Regions from separate parts of the Nocardia violaceofusca NBRC 14427 genome, predicted to be linked through region 3. Evidence: riboswitches for the same ligand, from Rfam matches in the RefSeq annotation. Region 3 holds a riboswitch; each other region holds the start of a gene.
The links. A riboswitch is a leader RNA that binds a small molecule or an ion and turns the genes downstream of it on or off. The one in region 3 is predicted to bind S-adenosylmethionine.
Positions count from the first base shown of each region.

Region 1: it holds a riboswitch for S-adenosylmethionine, as region 3 does, so the genes downstream of both, AC5592_RS03130 (GNAT family N-acetyltransferase) here and AC5592_RS24315 (aminotransferase class V-fold PLP-dependent enzyme) in region 3, are expected to answer to the same signal.
Region 2: it holds a riboswitch for S-adenosylmethionine, as region 3 does, so the genes downstream of both, AC5592_RS29275 (rhodanese-like domain-containing protein) here and AC5592_RS24315 (aminotransferase class V-fold PLP-dependent enzyme) in region 3, are expected to answer to the same signal.
Region 4: it holds a riboswitch for S-adenosylmethionine, as region 3 does, so the genes downstream of both, AC5592_RS08530 (hypothetical protein) here and AC5592_RS24315 (aminotransferase class V-fold PLP-dependent enzyme) in region 3, are expected to answer to the same signal.

Region 1 covers NZ_CAWMPM010000004.1:135,533-139,737, forward strand. Annotated here, with positions in the region: gene AC5592_RS03120 (ABC transporter substrate-binding protein) at 1-793, opposite strand, end outside; gene AC5592_RS03125 (LLM class flavin-dependent oxidoreductase) at 790-1,869, opposite strand; partial or broken gene AC5592_RS03130 (GNAT family N-acetyltransferase) at 1,998-2,474, opposite strand; SAM riboswitch class I at 2,468-2,558, opposite strand; gene AC5592_RS03135 (rhomboid-like protein) at 2,650-3,336, opposite strand; gene AC5592_RS03140 (L,D-transpeptidase) at 3,611-4,205, shown strand, end outside.
Region 2 covers NZ_CAWMPM010000039.1:83,957-88,161, forward strand. Annotated here, with positions in the region: gene AC5592_RS29260 (MarR family winged helix-turn-helix transcriptional regulator) at 1-90, opposite strand, end outside; gene AC5592_RS29265 (type 1 glutamine amidotransferase family protein) at 87-713, opposite strand; gene AC5592_RS29270 (O-succinylhomoserine sulfhydrylase) at 761-1,975, opposite strand; gene AC5592_RS29275 (rhodanese-like domain-containing protein) at 2,016-2,438, opposite strand; SAM riboswitch class IV at 2,457-2,570, opposite strand; gene AC5592_RS29280 (Rv0361 family membrane protein) at 2,625-3,095, opposite strand; gene AC5592_RS29285 (FAD-dependent oxidoreductase) at 3,358-4,205, shown strand, end outside.
Region 3 covers NZ_CAWMPM010000030.1:122,001-126,205, reverse strand. Annotated here, with positions in the region: gene AC5592_RS24320 (hypothetical protein) at 1-158, shown strand, start outside; gene AC5592_RS24315 (aminotransferase class V-fold PLP-dependent enzyme) at 175-1,641, opposite strand; SAM riboswitch class IV at 1,689-1,802, opposite strand; gene AC5592_RS24310 (flavin reductase family protein) at 1,910-2,374, opposite strand; gene AC5592_RS24305 (crotonase/enoyl-CoA hydratase family protein) at 2,559-3,380, shown strand; gene ppa (inorganic diphosphatase) at 3,464-3,955, opposite strand.
Region 4 covers NZ_CAWMPM010000009.1:74,055-78,259, forward strand. Annotated here, with positions in the region: gene AC5592_RS08515 (tRNA (cytidine(34)-2'-O)-methyltransferase) at 1-157, opposite strand, end outside; gene AC5592_RS08520 (DUF3017 domain-containing protein) at 287-532, shown strand; gene metX (homoserine O-acetyltransferase MetX) at 562-1,680, opposite strand; gene AC5592_RS08530 (hypothetical protein) at 1,725-1,964, opposite strand; SAM riboswitch class IV at 1,978-2,089, opposite strand; gene AC5592_RS08535 (NADP-dependent isocitrate dehydrogenase) at 2,402-3,619, shown strand; gene AC5592_RS08540 (MFS transporter) at 3,790-4,205, shown strand, end outside.

The sequences.
Region 1 (4,205 bases), on a different contig from region 3:
CGTCACTGACGGCGTCGAGCTGATTCGACGACAGGCTACCGGTGCGCACCCCGGCCTCGGGGACGACCGTGAATTCGATGCGATCCAGATACGCCTCGCCGGAATGCGCGAATACCGCCGAACCCCACCGATATCCGGGGCGCTTCACCAGCGTGGCCGACGCGTCCTGGCGATAGCCGGCGTAGACGAACGGACCGCTGCCGATATTGTCGCCGAGGCAGCGCTGTTCGGCCGGTTTCGCGGTGGTCGCGTCCGCGAGAATCCCCAGCTGCGGTGTCGAGGAGGCCTGCAGGAACTGGGCGTTCGGCGCGTCGAATCGAACCTCGGCGGTGAGCGGATCGACCGCCGTGGTGCCCGCGTAGCCGGCCAGATAGCTCGCTCCCAGCGGCGCTTTCGCCGCGGTGAGCGTGTGCACGATGGCGTCGAAGTTCTTCTGCACCGACGTGGCCGTCAGCGGGGTGCCGTCACTGAACGTCACATCGGGCCGCAGATGGAAGGTGAAGGTCTTCGCGTCCGGGCTCACCTGCCAGGAGGTGGCCAGCCACGGCTTGATCTCCCCGCTCGCGGGATCCTGGTCGGTGAGCGAATCCACGATCTGGCGTGCCACGTACAGGGTTTGGTTGGTACCGGCCTGGGCCGGATCCGAGCAGGTCGGCGCCTGCGACAGGCCGTAGCGCAGGGTGCCGCCCGGCTGCGGGGGACCGGCGTCGCCGCCACCACCGGAGGTGTTCGCGCAGGCGGCGATCGCCAGCGTCGCGGTGAGCGCGAGCGCCGGCGAGAGGATTCGTTTCATTCGGTGACTCCGGGTGGATCGATACGATAGCGGTCGCCGCCGAGCGGACGGCTGGGAATGGCCTGGCGCAATGGGGGCGCCACCTCGGCCTGGAACAGTTCGAGACTTTCGCGGTGCTGCTTGTCGGTGAGCCCGTCGCCGTCGGCGCCGAGATGGATCACCTCGTGGCCCAGCCGCGCGTGATAACGCCCCAACTTGTCGAGCACCTGCTGTGGGCTGCCGACGACGGCCGAACTGCGCTCGATGAAGTCCTCCACCGACGTGAAGACCTCCGGCGCACCGAATTTCCGGGCGACGGCGCGGCGTGCTTCGAAGATCGGGCGATAGGTGTCGAGCGCGGTGCGGGAATCGCGGGCGACGTAGAACCCGGCCGTCCCGGCGCCGACCAGCGCGTCGGCGGGGTCGTGGCCGTGAGCCGCCCAGCGTTCCCGGTAATGGTCGACCAGTTCGGCGTACGGTTCGATCGGGTACGTCACATTCGCGGAGAACAGTGGATCGCCATGGCGCGCGGCCACTTCCACCGATTCCCGGCTGGTGGCGCTGCCGTGCCAGATCCGCAGTTCCGGCTGCAAGGGCCGGGGCAGGGTCTTGGCACCGGACAGCGACGGCCGGAACCGGCCCGTCCAGGTGACGTCGTCGCTGCGCCACAGCTGCCGGAACAGTTCGTAGCCCTCGCGGTTGCGGTCCCATTGGTCGGCGGTGGTGACGTGGAACAGTTTCGCCTGCGCCGCGCCGTTACCCTTGCCGACGATGAGCTCGAGACGGCCACCGGACAGATTGTCCAGCGTCGCATAGTCTTCGGCGGCGCGCACCGGATCGAGCAGGCTCAGCGTGGTGACGCCGGTGAACAACGCGATCCGGGAGGTCAGCGCCGCGATGTGGCTCAGCACCACCGGCGGCGCGGACGACAGGAACGGGTCCTCGTGGCGTTCGCCGACCGCGAACCCGTCGTAGCCGAGCGTCTCGGCGAGCCGGGCACTGTCCACTACGCGGCCCAGACGGCGCGCGGGAGATTCGAGTACGCCGGTCACCGGGTCGGGCTGGTGGGTGATCAGCGTCAACAACAAGAATTTCATACGTGGACGGCACCGGCCTCGCCGCGCACCGGCGGATAGCGGAATCCGGACCGCACCGGCGTGTACACACCGTCGCGCTCGCGCCCGAAACGATTGCGCCGCTGCGTTTTTGCCACACGCGTCGGATACTTCTCGAACGGATGCGCGAGCAGACCGGGCTGCCCGGACGGAGTGCGTTCGAGCGGGGTGTAGCCCGCCGACAGATACAGGGCGACCGCTTCGGGTTGCCGCGGACCGGTGGTCAGGAATATCCGCCGATAGCCGCGGCGTAGCGCTTCGGCCTCGAGTTCGGCGAGTACGAAGGTCGCCAGGCCGCGGCGGCGGTGCTCGCGTGCGGTCCAGATTCGTTTGAATTCGGCGGTCCGCTCGTCGTAGCGGCGGAACGCCCCGCCGGCGACGGGTTCGCCGTCCTCGACCACCACCAGCAGATCGCCGTGCGGGGCCGCGAAATCGGCGGCGGGGTAGTTCACCAGATCGGCGTGCACCTCACCGACGCTCCCGCCGTAGCGGCTGCTGTATTCGATGGCCAACTCCGCCAGCAGCGGCGCGGCCATCGGATCGTCCTGGCCGACGTGAAAAACGCTGCGTACCATTAGTTCCTCCATCGGTCCCGGCGGTAGCACCCACACCCAGTCGGGGGGTTGCTGCGACGTCGTGGAGCCGGGTCTCTCGATCGCTCTGGATGGGCGAAACGTCACGCTAGGGGAATTCCGGTGCGGGGTCAGCACTCTGGATCGCACTGAATCCAATCCTTGCCGCGACGCCCTTCCGGCGGTGTGATTACCGGTGTCGCACCGACCCGGCGAGCCCACGAACCGCCACCTCCGGATCCCACACACCCGGCCGCCCGAGGGTCAGCGGATAGCAGGCCAGACCGAGCACCATCGCACTGAAATGCCCGATGTCGGTGAAGGTTCGGTTCGCGAACACCGGAATCGCGTAGAAGACGACCACCCCGAGCAGATACAGATACCGCCACGGCGTCGCGATCCGATACACCAGCACGGCGATCACACCCGCCAAGGCGTAGCTCACGCCGTAGTCGAGGGTGTTCACCGCGGATTCGGGCGCGTAACCGTGATGAATAGCCCAATACAGCACACCTTCGCTGAGGTAGGTCGCGCCGACGTGCGCGATGACGACCACCGCCAGCCAACGCAGCGTCCCCAGCCAGCGTTCGGCCTGGGCGTGGAAGATGCTGTAGCTGACCGCGTAGCCGAACCAGCCGCCACCGGCGAGCCAGAAGGCGCTGGAGATCAGCACGTGCACCGGGTCCTCGCGCAGGTGGTGCAGATTGGTCGAGCGGTTGCCCAGCAGGATCTCGGCCTGATCGGGGGACAGGTGCCGGACCACGAGGGTGGACACGAGCAGGATGGCCAGCCAGATGTAGGTGCCGGGCGCGTGCCGGATGTAGTCGCCGATCGCGGCCGCGGCGGTCCGCCACCGGGAGCCATCTCGCCTGGGCATCGGTCACCTTCCTCGACGGACATCGAAGATCGCTTCACTATGAGCCCTCACGCCGGCGCTGCACTCACCCGCGGCGGGTGAGCCGGCGCCACACCCCGCCGAATACCGCGAAAACGGCAAAACGCCTGGTCCGGCTGTGCCGGGCGCGCGCCGAGCGGCGACGACACGTACTCTCTGCTGCGGTGCGACACCGGATTCATGGTGTGGACTGGAGGGTGCTGTGTCCCGGATGGGCGCTGTGCATGCGAGGGTGCGAGACAGAGGCGGTGAGGACGTGCGCAGGCGTCGATCTCTACTGGTGGTGTCGGCGGTATTGACGGCGATCGTTGTGCTCCTCGGCGGCTGTGGCGGCTCGGGTGGCGGCAACTCCTCGGCGCCGGCATCCAAGGGGCCCGATATCACCGCGCCCGCGGCGATCGATGTGCCCGCCGCCGATCACGGACCACTCAATCCGGCGACGCCCCTCGTGGTGAACTCCGCCGACGGCATGCTCACCAAGGTCACCGTCACCGACGGCGACGGCAAAGCGGTCGCCGGCGATTTCGGCGCCGACCATCACAGCTGGACCTCGAAGGACCCGCTGAACTACGGGACCACCTACCGCGTCGACGCCCAAGCGGTGAACCTCGCTCAGGTCGCGACCGACAAGACGGTCACCGTCACCACGATCGACGCCGGCCACAAGGCCTACGCGAATGTCGTACCGGCCCCCGATCTGGTCGCTCAGACCGGAATCGGGGTCGGGCAGCCGATGGTTTTCCAGTTCACCCAGCCGGTGGCGAACAAGGCGGAGGTGCAGAAGCATCTGAAGGTCACCGTCACCCCGCCGCAGCCGGGCGCCTGGTACTGGGTCGACGACAAGGATGTGC
Region 2 (4,205 bases), on a different contig from region 3:
CAATTCCTCTGCGATCGTGAGGAATTGGCCGTTCAGCTTGAAGGTCGTGATCGCCGCCGCGGAGAACAGTTCGGCATCACCCCGACTCATGCCGGCTCGACCGCCGCGGCCTGCAGGGCGAAGAACCCGCTCGGATCCCGGTCCGCGTAGAGCCGATACCACGCGTCCAGGACGGCCGGCTCGAACAGGTCCAGCCGCGCGAAGATATGCCGCGCGAAGTCGATCGGCGCGATACCACTCGCGGTGATGAGATCGCCGTCGGTCACGGCCGGTTCGTCCACGAAGTGTTCCGCTCCCGAATATCCGGTCGAGACAAGGTTTTCCGCGGCGTTGCCGGTGTGCGGGCGAGCATCGAGCAGGCCCTGGGTCGCCAGTCCGTAGGTCGCCCCGCAGATCGCCGCGACGGGCACGCCGGCCTTCAGAAAGTCCGCCGCCGCCTGGGCGAACGGCGCGAGTTGCCCGTCCTCCCAGATATCGGCGCCGGGCAGGATTAGCATCGCGCTGTCGCCCGGCGAGAGCTGATCCAGAGTCAGATCGGGAAGCACGCGCAGCCCGCCCATCGAGGTGACCGGCTCGGCGGTGGCGCCGACCGTGCGGATCTGCCAGCTTCCCGGTTCGCGCTGCATCAGTGGGCGATTGATACCGGCCGTGACGTAGCTCGGCTCCCAATCGGCGAAGGTGTCGTACACCGCGATATGAACCGTTTTACTCATGACAGTATGCTGTCATAATTGACAGCATACTGTCAATGGTTTCGGTGTCAGCTCAGCGCCTGCGCCAGATCGCCGAGCAGATCCTCCACATCCTCGAGTCCGATCGAGATACGCAGCACCCCGTCGGTGAGACCGACAGCCGCACGGCCTTCGGGACCCATCGCCCGGTGCGTGGTGGTCGCCGGATGCGTGATCAGGGTCTTCGCGTCGCCGAGGTTGTTGGAGATGTCGACGATGCGCAGCCGGTTCAGCACCTCGAAGGCGCGCTTCTTGCCCTCGCCGGCGCCCGCGGCGAGTTCGAAGGTGACCACGGTGCCGCCGCCGGACATCTGCGAGGTCGCCAGCTCGTGCTGCGGATGCGAGGTGAGGAACGGGTACTTCGTCCAGGCCACGCCCGGATGCCGTTCCAGGAACTCGGCGACGGCCAGCGCGGACTGCGTCGATTGCCGCACCCGCAGCGGCATCGTCTCCAGCCCCTTCAGCAGGGTCCAGGCGTTGAACGGGCTCAGCGCCGGGCCGGTGTGGCGCATCAGATTCTTGACCGGTCCATTGATGTAGTCGCCGGTGCCGAGGATCGCACCGCCGAGCACCCGGCCCTGTCCGTCGATGTGCTTGGTGCCCGAATAGACCACCACATCGGCGCCGAGGTCGAGGCTGCGCTGCAACAGCGGCGTCGCGAACACGTTGTCCAGCACGACCTTCGCACCGGCGGCATGAGCCAGTTCGCTCACCCGCCGCACGTCGACGAGGGTCTGCATCGGATTCGACGGGGTCTCGAAGAACACCGCGGCCGTCGGCTGCGAGAGCGCCCGCTCCCACTGGCCGAGATCCTCACCGTCGACGAAGACGGTTTCCACGCCCCAGCGCGGCAGGATCTCGTTGCACACCACGAAACAGGAACCGAACAGGCTGCGCGCGGCCACCAGCCGATCGCCCTGCCCGAGCAGCGCCGCCAGCGCGGTGAACACCGCGGACATCCCGCTGGCGGTGGCGAAACACGCCTCGGCGCCCTCGAGCAGCCGCATCCGCTCCTCGAACATCGCGACCGTCGGATTGCCGTAGCGGGAATACACGAAATGCTCGATATCGCCGGTGAAGGCCGCTTCGGCCGCCTCCGCGCTCTCGTAGACGAATCCGGACGACAGATACAGCGCCTCGGAGGTCTCCTCGAAACCGGAGCGGCGCAGCCCGCCGCGCACGCCCAGGGTCGCCGGACCCACGCCCTCGGGCAGCGGCCGATCGAATGCACCGCCGGTGATCATGACTGCCTCCACGAAAAGAATTGCCGCACAACAGATCCGCTCACGACTGCCGCCACGGCAGGCCGAGTGCGCGCCAACCCGCGCCACCACGATGCCCCTCGGCATCCAGCGGACCCTCGAAACCCTCGAGCACGTTGTAGGAGGGTGCGAAGCCGGCCGCCGTCGCCGCCGTCGCCGCACCGATCGAACGCTGCCCGGACCGGCACAGGAAGATCACCGGGGCATCGCTGTCGCCCGCGCGATCGGCCAGCACCTGTTTCAACTGCTCCACGAACGCGGGATTGGGCGAGCCGGTGCCGTCGACCCATTCGATGAGGGCGGTCGGCCGCTCGATCGAGGTGGTGTCGGGCACACCGACGAATCGCCATTCGGCCTCGGTGCGCACATCCACCAGCACCGCATCCGGATTGTCGCGCAACAACTCCCACGCCTGCCCAGGCGTGATGTCACCGGCGTAGCTCACTTGTCGAACCTCCTACGGAATCCGCACTTGCCGCGTCCGGTCGGACCGCGGCCAGGTCGTCACCCGGAGCACCCCACCGCGGAGGAGGGTTGCCGACCAGCTAGCCGGGGCTTGCCGCTGGTACTCATGACCTGAACCGAGAATGCCTGGTCACAGGCCCGATTGTCAAACATCGACGGCGACGGCTCAGGGGTTGCCGCACACCAGCCAGGTGCCGTTCTCACGGCCGAAATTCCAGTTCGCCGCGGTCTTGTGCCCGTCGATCTGGCTGGTCACCGAGGCCGTGGCGTGGTCGCCGTCGATGTGCACCGCGTCGACTCCGGCGATCTCCACCTTCTTGCCGACGGAGCCGGCGCCCAGCGGAGACTTCTTCTCGTCGAAGCCCGCGCATTCGGTGGTCTTGCGCCGGTCGGCATCGGAATCGCTTCTCGCCGTGGCGAAGTTGCGCGCCGCGATGGCCACCCGGTCCGGATCTGTGAGATTGTTCTCAGCCGGGCGGGTGACTCCGAGGATCACGACGGCGAGCACCGCGAGAACGGCGATGGCCGCGGCGATCAGGAACGGCGTCGCCGATCGCGTGGTGTCGCGCTGATCGATCGAGGTAGCCGGATCATCGCCCCGGGGGTCGCTCCGGCCGGCCGGATCGCTGTCACTCATGGTGCGATCATCCCCGGTGGGCCGAAGTGTCGAAGATCACGCCCGCATTTTCGCGCGGATACCGGGAATAGCGGCGGTGTGTGCCACCGATAGAATCACCAGAACTCCGGCCACATCCGGTGCACGGATCGGGAGAGCTCCGCGCGGCAACGAGGCAGCATCGGCGGAGCAGTCGGGCAGGGCCCGGCCCGCACGTCAACTTAGCCTAAGCTAAGAAGGACGGCTGACAAGACGAGAGTTTCGACCAAAGGTGCGCGTAGAAATGACCGAACACGCTGGAACGAAGAGCGGCGCGGGCGACCGCCCACTGCGCATCGCGATCGTCGGTGCCGGACCGGCCGGAATCTACGCCGCCGACGCGCTGATGAAGTCCGATGTCGAGGCGAGTATCGACCTCTACGAGCGCATGCCTGCCCCGTTCGGTCTCATCCGCTACGGCGTCGCGCCCGACCACCCGCGCATCAAGGGCATCATCACCGCCCTGCACAAGGTGCTCGACAAGCCGCAGGTGCGCCTGCTCGGCAATATCGACTACGGCAGCGACATCGACCTCGAGGACCTGCGTCGCTTCTACGACGCGGTGATCTTCTCCACCGGCGCCAACGCCGACCGCGCCCTGGGCGTGCCGGGTATCGAGCTCGACGGCAGCTACGGCGCCGCGGACTTCGTGTCCTGGTACGACGGCCACCCGGATGTGCCGCGCACCTGGCCGCTGGACGCGGAGAAGGTCGCCGTCCTGGGCGTGGGCAACGTCGCGCTCGACGTGGCCCGCGTACTCGCCAAGACCGGTGACGAACTGCTGCCGACCGAGATTCCGCCGAACGTCTACGAGGGCCTGCGCAACAACAAGGCGCTCGAGGTCCACGTCTTCGGCCGCCGCGGTCCCGCGCAGGCCAAGTTCACCCCGCTGGAGCTGCGCGAACTCGACCACTCGCCGACCATCGAGGTCATCGTCGATCCGGAGGACATCGACTACGACGAGGGCTCCGAGGCCGCCCGCCGCCACTCCAAGCAGGTCGACATGGTCTGCAACACCCTCGAGCAGTGGGCCATCCGCGATGTCGGCGACCGTCCGCACAAGCTGTTCCTGCACTTCTTCGAGTCCCCGGC
Region 3 (4,205 bases):
AGAAGATGCTGCGCCAATTGAACGAGGACGGCGCGCCCGACGCCGAGCAGGACGATCCGCGCCAGATCGCCATCGAGAAGGATCTCGAGGCCATCGACTCCGTTCCCGACGGCGATCCGCTGATCGAAGAATTGGCCGCCCGCTACCTGGTGCCGTGAATCGGATCGTGCCGGATCAGATCGCGCAGGGTGCCGCGCCCTGCCCCGCCTCCGTCAAGCCGGGCCGGGTCTCCGGCAGCGGGGACCACTGGCCGCCGGCATACGTGTAATTCCACGAAGCGCCGTCTCGAACCAGTCGGCTCAGCGCCTCGAGCAGGCGATCCACATCCGCGACCGACGTGCCCAGACCGACGCTCGCGCGCACCGCGCCGTCGACACCGAGCCGCTGCAGCAGGGGATGTGCGCAGAAACGCCCGTCACGCACGCCGATACCGAATTCGGCCGACAGATACGCCGCGACCCGGCCGGGCTCGAACCCGTCGACGGTGAATGCCACGATGCCCACACTGTCGGCACTGTCGGAAAAGATGCGCAGTTGCCGAACGCCCGCAACGCTTTTCAGGCCGTCGCGCAGGCGGCGGATCAAGTGGTGTTCGTGCTCGACCACGGCCTGTTCGTCGAGGGCATACAACGTTTCGCAGGCCGCCGCGACGGCCGCCGCGCCCAACACGTTCGGTGATCCCGCCTCGTGCCGCTGCGGTGCGGGCGCCCAGTGCGCCTGCTCGGTGGTGACCGCGGTGACCGCCCCGCCGCCGGCCAGATACGGCGGCGCCGCGTCCAGCCAGTCGCGGCGGCCTACCAGCACACCGGCGCCGAAGGGCGCGTACAACTTGTGCCCGGAGAAGGCCAGGTAGTCGATGCCGGTTCCGCCGGATTCCGCGAACGACTGCAGGTCGATTCGGCGATGCGGGGCCAGTTGCGCGGCATCGACCAGGATGCGGGCGCCGTGGCGATGCGCGATCGCGGTCAGTTCCGCCAGCGGCAGCACCTCACCGGTCACATTCGACGCGCCCGTAACCGCAAGCAGTGCAGCGGGTTCGGCGCACAGTTCGGCCTCGAGCCGCCGCAGCGTCTCCGCGATCGTCGCGGCGGCGGGAACCACCCGGCGGCCGCGGCGCGTCCAGGGCAGGAAATTCGCGTGGTGTTCGATATCGAGCACCACGGTGTCGCCGGGAACGCAGCACGCCAGCAGATTCAGCGAGTCGGTGGTGTTGCGGGTGAACACCACCACCTGGTCGTCGGCGCAGTTCACCGCCCGTGCCACCGCGACACGCGCTGCCTCGTAGCGATCGGTGCTGATGCGGGAGGCGTATCCGGCGCCGCGGTGCACGCTGGCGTAGTAGGGGAGCAGTTCGTTCACGCGGTCGGTGACCTGGGCCAGGGCGGGGGCGCTGGCGGCGTAGTCGAAGTTGGCGTAGGTACGGAAACCGCCCTGTACCAACGGAACTCGCAGATCGCAGCCGGAGACGCGCGCGATCGGTTCACCGGTGCGGCAGGAACGGGTGGCATGGCCGGCGCAGTCCGGCGCCGAGCAGGTGCAGGAGGCGCCGGAGCGGGAGGCGTAGCCGCCGTGAGCGCAAACCTGTTCCGGGACAACGGTTTCGGCGGTAGCGGCGGCAATTGTCGAGACAGCAGTACGCATCGGGGCGATCCCTTTGTTCAGGGACTCCGGACGTGGAGGGTGATCGGAGTCCGCGCTTGCCGTGCTCGGTCGAGCATCGGCCAGGTCGTCACCCGGAGCACCCCACCGCGGAGGAGGGTTGCCGACCAGCTAGCCGGGGCTTGACGCTGGTACTCGTGACCTGAGCCGAGAGTGGCAGAACCGGCCCGGCGTTGTCAAGCACCCGACTCGAGCGAGCAGTGGCGCCGCGCCGCCCGCGAAATCGGCGACGCGTGAAAGGAATTGCGGCTCAGTCCAATCCGGCTGGGCGGTGATAGGTGCCGTTGTAGTACAGCAGCGGGTTGCGCATCGGCTCGCCACCGGTGTCGTCGTGCACCCGGGTGACCAATCCGACCACCAGGGTGTGGTCGCCGATGGGAATCAACCGATGCACGGTGGCCCGCACCCAGATCGGGGTGCCGTGCAGCACCGGCTCGCCCGTCTCCAGCGTCGACCACAACTCCGGGTCGGCGAAACGCTCTTCGGCGGCGCGCGAAAACCGTTGTGCCAGATGCTGTTGATGTTCACCGAGGAAGTGCACGACGACCGAATCGGCCTCGCTCATCGCGTCGATGGACGAGGAGGTGTGCGCGATGTTGAACGAGATCAGTGGCGGATCCAGCGACAGCGAGGCGAAGGAGGTGGCGGTGAAGCCCACCGGGCGTTCCGGCCGGCTCAGGGTGACGATCGTCACTCCCGCGGGGTAGTGGCGCATGGCTGCCCGGTACTGCGCTGCGGTGACGCCGTCGTGCTGAGATTCGAGATGCTGAGGGTCGAGATCGGCCAGCTCGGCGTCGGGTCGCTGGGAACTGCTCACGCCTCCAACCTACGTCGTGCCCGCCCTCCCGCAATCCCGACGCCGTCCCGGCGCCGCCGAACTGCCCCGATACGCTGGACGAATGAGTGATTGGAAGGCCTTCGACGTCGAGCGCACCGGTCACGTCGCGCGAGTGACGCTGACCGGACCCGGCAAGGGCAATGCCATGGGCCCGGATTTCTGGAGTGAACTGCCACTGATCTTCGGCGAGCTGGACGCCGACCCGGAGATCCGCGCGATCGTGCTCACCGGCTCCGGTAAGCACTTCTCCTACGGCCTCGATCTGCCCGCGATGAGCCCGACCTTCGGTCCGCTGCTGGGCGAGAAGGCCCTGGCCGCACCGCGCACCGATTTCCTCTACGAGATCCGCCGCATGCAGGCCTCGGTGACCGCGGTCGCCGACTGCCGCAAACCCGTGATCGCCGCGATCTCCGGCTGGTGCGTGGGTGGCGGACTCGATCTCATTGCCGCCGCGGATATCCGCCTGGCCAGCGCGGAGGCCAGCTTCAGCCTGCGCGAGGCCAAGGTCGCCATCGTCGCCGACATCGGATCGTTGCACCGGCTGCCGGGCATCATCGGCGAGGGCCATGTGCGCGAGCTCGCCTATACCGGCAAGGACATCGACGCCGCGCGGGCGGAGAAGATCGGCCTGATCAACGACGTCTATCCGGACCAGGAAGCGGTTCTGGCCGCCGCGTACACGCTGGCGGAGGAGATCGCCGCGAATCCGCCGCTGGTCGTGCAGGGCATCAAGGACGTGCTGGACCAGCCCAAGGCCGGCAAGGTGGCCGACGGGCTGCGGTACGTCTCGGCGTGGAACGCGGCCTTCCTGCCCTCGGAGGATCTGACCGAGGCGATTCAGGCCGTCTTCGAGAAGCGCAAGCCGAACTTCCAGGGCAAGTAGCGCACGTGACTTCCAGGGCAAGTAGCGCACGTGCGACGGCGCTCGGCGGGACGCATACGCCCGCGAGCGCCGTCGACCGGCACTCAGTGCCCGCCCTGCTCCTGCAGCCGCTCGAACGCCTCGGTGGTGAGAGTCTCGGCCTTGGCCCGGCCGTCCCAGCCCTCGACCTTGACCCACTTGCCGGGCTCGAGGTCCTTGTAGTGCTCGAAGAAGTGCTCGATGGCCTTGCGCTCGAATTCCGGGATGTCGTTGACGTCCTGGATGTGATCCCAGCGCTTGTCGCCGGCCGGCACCGCAACGACCTTCTCGTCGCCGCCCGCCTCGTCGCTCATCAGCAACACGCCGACCGGGCGGGCCTCGACGATCACGCCGGGGAACACCGACTCCGGCAACAGCACCAGGCAGTCCAGCGGGTCGCCGTCGGAGCCGAGGGTGTTCTCGATGTAGCCGTAGTCGGCCGGGTAGACCATCGGGGTGTAGAGGTAGCGGTCCAGCCGCACCCGACCCGTCTCGTGGTCGACCTCGTACTTGTTGCGCTGCCCCTTGGGGATCTCGATGGTGACGTCGAACTCCACGTCATCTCCTTCGTCCGATGCGTATGCGTTGATGCGGTACGGCTGCTCGCCGGCGTGTGCCGCGGCCGACTCGCCGACCGGTCCGGTGGGCTGCCGACGCGCCAGCTCGTTCGGTGGAACGCCGGCGAGGTGAGGATAGTGTGGTCGATGCGCGCATGGGTGCGGCAGGGAGCGTCCGCCTCACACGGGTGAATAGGGAGACAGCTGTCACGTGGTAGGTCGAGGTAGGAAGAACATCGGTGGGCTGGCC
Region 4 (4,205 bases), on a different contig from region 3:
CGTGGTAGTCCAATCCGGCGCGGCGCAGCTTCGGCTCCGACAGATCGAATCCGAGCGGCTCGATCAGATGCAGTTCGCACCCCGTGCCGGCCGCCAGACGGATCGCATTGCCCGTGTTCGGTGGGATACGCGGTTCGAAGAACACCAGCTTGAGCACACCGAGACGGTACCCGCTCCCGGTGGCGGCACGACCGGACATGCGAGAATCGCAGCCGTGACCGACGTGCCGACCACCCACCCGCAGCATTCCAGCCCGGCGAGCCGCTTCTTCCAGGTTCATCTGCCGATGCTGCTGGTCGTCGTGGTGCTGCTGGTCGCGGTGGTTTTCCTGGCGCAGGACCGGTGGCGGCGCGGTGCGTTCTTCATCGGCGGTGCGACGCTGCTCGCGGCCGTGTTCCGGTTGTGCCTGCCGTCGGCGCGAGTCGGGCTGCTGGCGGTGCGCAGCCGTCCGTTCGACATCGGCGCCTATACCGTGCTGGGCGGCGCGATCATCGTGCTGGCGGCCACCATCAGCAGCCTCGGCGTCGGCTGAACTCGGTCGGCTGAACTCGCAGGACGGACTCAGGATTCGCGGGCGTCCTGTGCGGCGCGCGCCAATTCCATCGTCTGCTCCAGCAATTTGCCGATGGCCTCGATCTCGGTGAGGAAACCGTCGTGGCCGTCGCGTGAATGCACGACTTCCAGACCTTTGCAGCCGGGCAGCAGATCGGCCAGTTCCTGCTGGGTCCGCAACGGGTACAACCGGTCCGAATCCACGCCGCCGACCACGCACGGCACCGGGGTGGCGGCCAGCGCGGCCTCGATGCCGCCGCGTCCGCGGCCGACGTCGTGCCGGTTCATGGCCTCGGTCAGCAGCACGTAGGTGGCCGCGTCGAACCGTGCGACCAACTTGTCGGCCTGATGCTCCAGATAGCTCTGCACCGCATAACGTCCACCGTCCCAAGGGTTTTCGTCGCCCTGCGCGGTATTGGCGAACCGGTGGTCGAGTTCGAATTCGGTGCGGTAGGTCAGATGCGCGATCCGGCGCGCGATGCGCAGACCGGCCAGCGGCCGGCGGCCGGTGCCGTGGTAATCGCCGTCCTGCCAGTCCGGATCCGAGGTGATCGCGGCGATCTGGGTGGTCTGGGTGCCGATCTGATCCGCGGTGGCGCGGGCGCCGACCGCCAGCACCAGGGCCGCGTCGACGCGATCGGGGTATCCGACCATCCATTCCAGCACCCGCATGCCGCCCATCGAACCGCCGACCACCGCGGCGATGCGGGTCAGCCCGAGCAGGTCCAGCAGCGCCACTTCGGCGCTCACCTGGTCGCGGATCGAAATCTCCGGAAAGCGTGCGCCCCAGGGCTTTCCGTCCGGCGCGAGGGACGAGGGGCCGGTGCTGCCCTGGCAACCACCCAGAACGTTGGTCGCGATCACGCACCAGCGGTCGGTGTCCAGTGCCGCGCCGGGCCCGACCAGTCCGTCCCACCAGCCCGGCAGGGCGTGCAGTTCGTCGGGTTGCCCGCAGACGTGCGAATCACCGGTCAGCGCGTGTTCGACCAGCACCACGTTGTCCAGGCCGGGGGCCAGTTCACCCCAGCGCTGCACGGCCAGTTCGACACCGGGGACGACCGCGCCGTTCTCGAGGCGGACATCGCCGACGCCGATGATGCCCACCGTGCCGTCCGGCGGCGGTAGCAGTGTCGTTGCGCCCGGGCGTGACGTGCTCGATTCGATACTCACGGTCACCGTGCCGTCACCACGTCGAGCCGTGCCACGCGATCGATCCCTGTCACCCGCATCGGCCCGCGGACCTGCCGGAACGCGGCGCCGGCGGCCGCCGGGTCGGCGCACGGCGAGAGCGCGCGCGTGGTCGAGGCGGTACGGAGGGCTGGGGCACACACATCCCCGATGGTAGCGATACGGCTGCGCCGCTCCGCCGCCTCCACGGACTTGCCGGCGATGGGCACGGTGGACTCGCTCACTTGTTGCTCCTGACAGTCGCGCTTGCTCTCGGCTTTCGAGAGCCCGGTCAATCACCCGGAGCACCCCACCGCAACTGGAGGGTTGCCGGCCAGCGAGCCGGGGCTTGGCGCTGGCGCTCATGACCTGCCGTGGATGGTAACAATCGGGCACGACCGGGGCGAGGGTTGGGCTCGGCCGATTCGAGGCGGACGTTCGCGGCGTATGTCCGTTTCCCTGTCGATCGCCATCGGGCCGGTGTGACGCGGGTAGCTCTCAATGGGACCGCCCCTGTCAGTGAGACCCAGCGCACCAGTACGCTTGTCTTGTTTAGCACCAGGCGTCTCGTGGACAACGCGGGGCGTATACGTTGTCTGTTGAACAGCTGGGGTCCGCTCACAAGCGTGCTCGCCTGGCCGTGCAATGGGAGCACACCTTCCTTAGGAGGACACGAAGATCCATGTCCAAGATCAAGGTTGAAGGGACCGTCGTCGAACTCGACGGCGACGAGATGACCCGGATCATCTGGCAGTTCATCAAGGACAAGCTGATCCATCCGTACCTCGATGTGAACCTCGAGTACTACGACCTCGGCATCGAAACCCGCGACAAGACCGATGACCAGGTCACCGTCGACGCGGCCAACGCCATCAAGAAGCACGGCGTGGGCGTCAAATGCGCCACCATCACCCCCGACGAGGCACGTGTCGAAGAATTCGGCCTCAAGAAGATGTGGCGTTCGCCGAACGGCACGATTCGTAACATTCTCGGCGGCACCATTTTCCGCGCGCCGATCATCATTTCCAATGTCCCGCGTCTGGTTCCCGGCTGGACCAAGCCGATCATCATCGGCCGTCACGCCTTTGGTGACCAGTACCGCGCCACCGATTTCAAGGTGCATCAGGCCGGCACCGTCACGATTCAGTTCACCCCGGAGGACGGCTCCGAGCCGATCGTCCACGAAGTGGTGAAGATGCCCGAGGACGGCGGCGTCGTCATGGGTATGTACAACTTCAAGAAGTCGATCGAGGACTTCGCGCGGGCGTCGCTGAACTACGGCCTGCAGCAGAACTACCCCGTCTACATGTCGACGAAGAACACCATCCTGAAGGCCTACGACGGCATGTTCAAGGACACCTTCCAGGAGATCTTCGAGACCGAGTTCAAGGACGAGTTCGCGGCCGCCGGACTGACCTACGAACACCGGCTGATCGACGATATGGTCGCCTCCGCGCTGAAGTGGGAAGGCGGCTACGTCTGGGCCTGCAAGAACTACGACGGCGACGTGCAGTCCGACACCGTGGCGCAGGGCTTCGGCTCGCTGGGCCTGATGACCTCCGTGCTGCTCACCCCGGACGGCCGCACCTGTGAGGCCGAGGCCGCGCACGGCACGGTGACCCGCCACTTCCGGCAGCACCAGCAGGGCAAGCCCACCTCCACGAACCCGATCGCCTCGATCTTCGCGTGGACGCGGGGTCTGGCGCACCGCGGCAAGCTGGACAACACCCCCGAGGTCATCGGCTTCGCGCAGACCCTCGAGGACGTCGTCATCAAGACCGTCGAGAGCGGCCAGATGACCAAGGACCTGGCGCTGCTGGTCGGCGGCAACCAGGGCTATCTGACCACCGAGGAGTTCCTCGGCGTGCTGGATGCGAACCTGGCGCGCGAACTGAGCTGAACGCTCACGACCGGCCGGAATCCGGCGCGGCCGGTAGACATATCCGGGCACCCGCCCCCACCGATCCCGGTGGCCGCGGGTGCCCGAATTGCTTTCCGCACCCCATCGCGTGAGTCGAATCACCCCGGCCGCCGGTATCGCCGCGGCGACCGCGCGTGTTGGCCACACCCATGGCCGACTCAGCTCCCGTGCGCACCGCACCACCCGTCGACTTCCCATCGGAGTCACCCGCGAGTGCCGCGTCGTCCCGTGCGGCGCTCGGCTCCGGCGCGGCGCCGCGGACTCGCACCGATTGGCACATTCCGGCGATGCTCGCGCTGGCGCTCGGCGGTTTCGGGATCGGCACCACCGAATTCGTCACCATGGGACTGCTGCCCGACATCGCCGCGGACCTGCATGTTTCGGAGCCCACCGGCGGACATGCCGTCTCGGCGTACGCGCTGGGCGTGGTGGTCGGCGCGCCCGTGATCGCGGCGCTGTGCGCCCGGATGCCGCGCAAGCGCCTGCTGATCGCCTTGATGGTCGCGTTCACCATCGGAAATATCGCCTCGGTGCTGGCCCCGGCCTTTCCCGCTCTGGTCGCGGC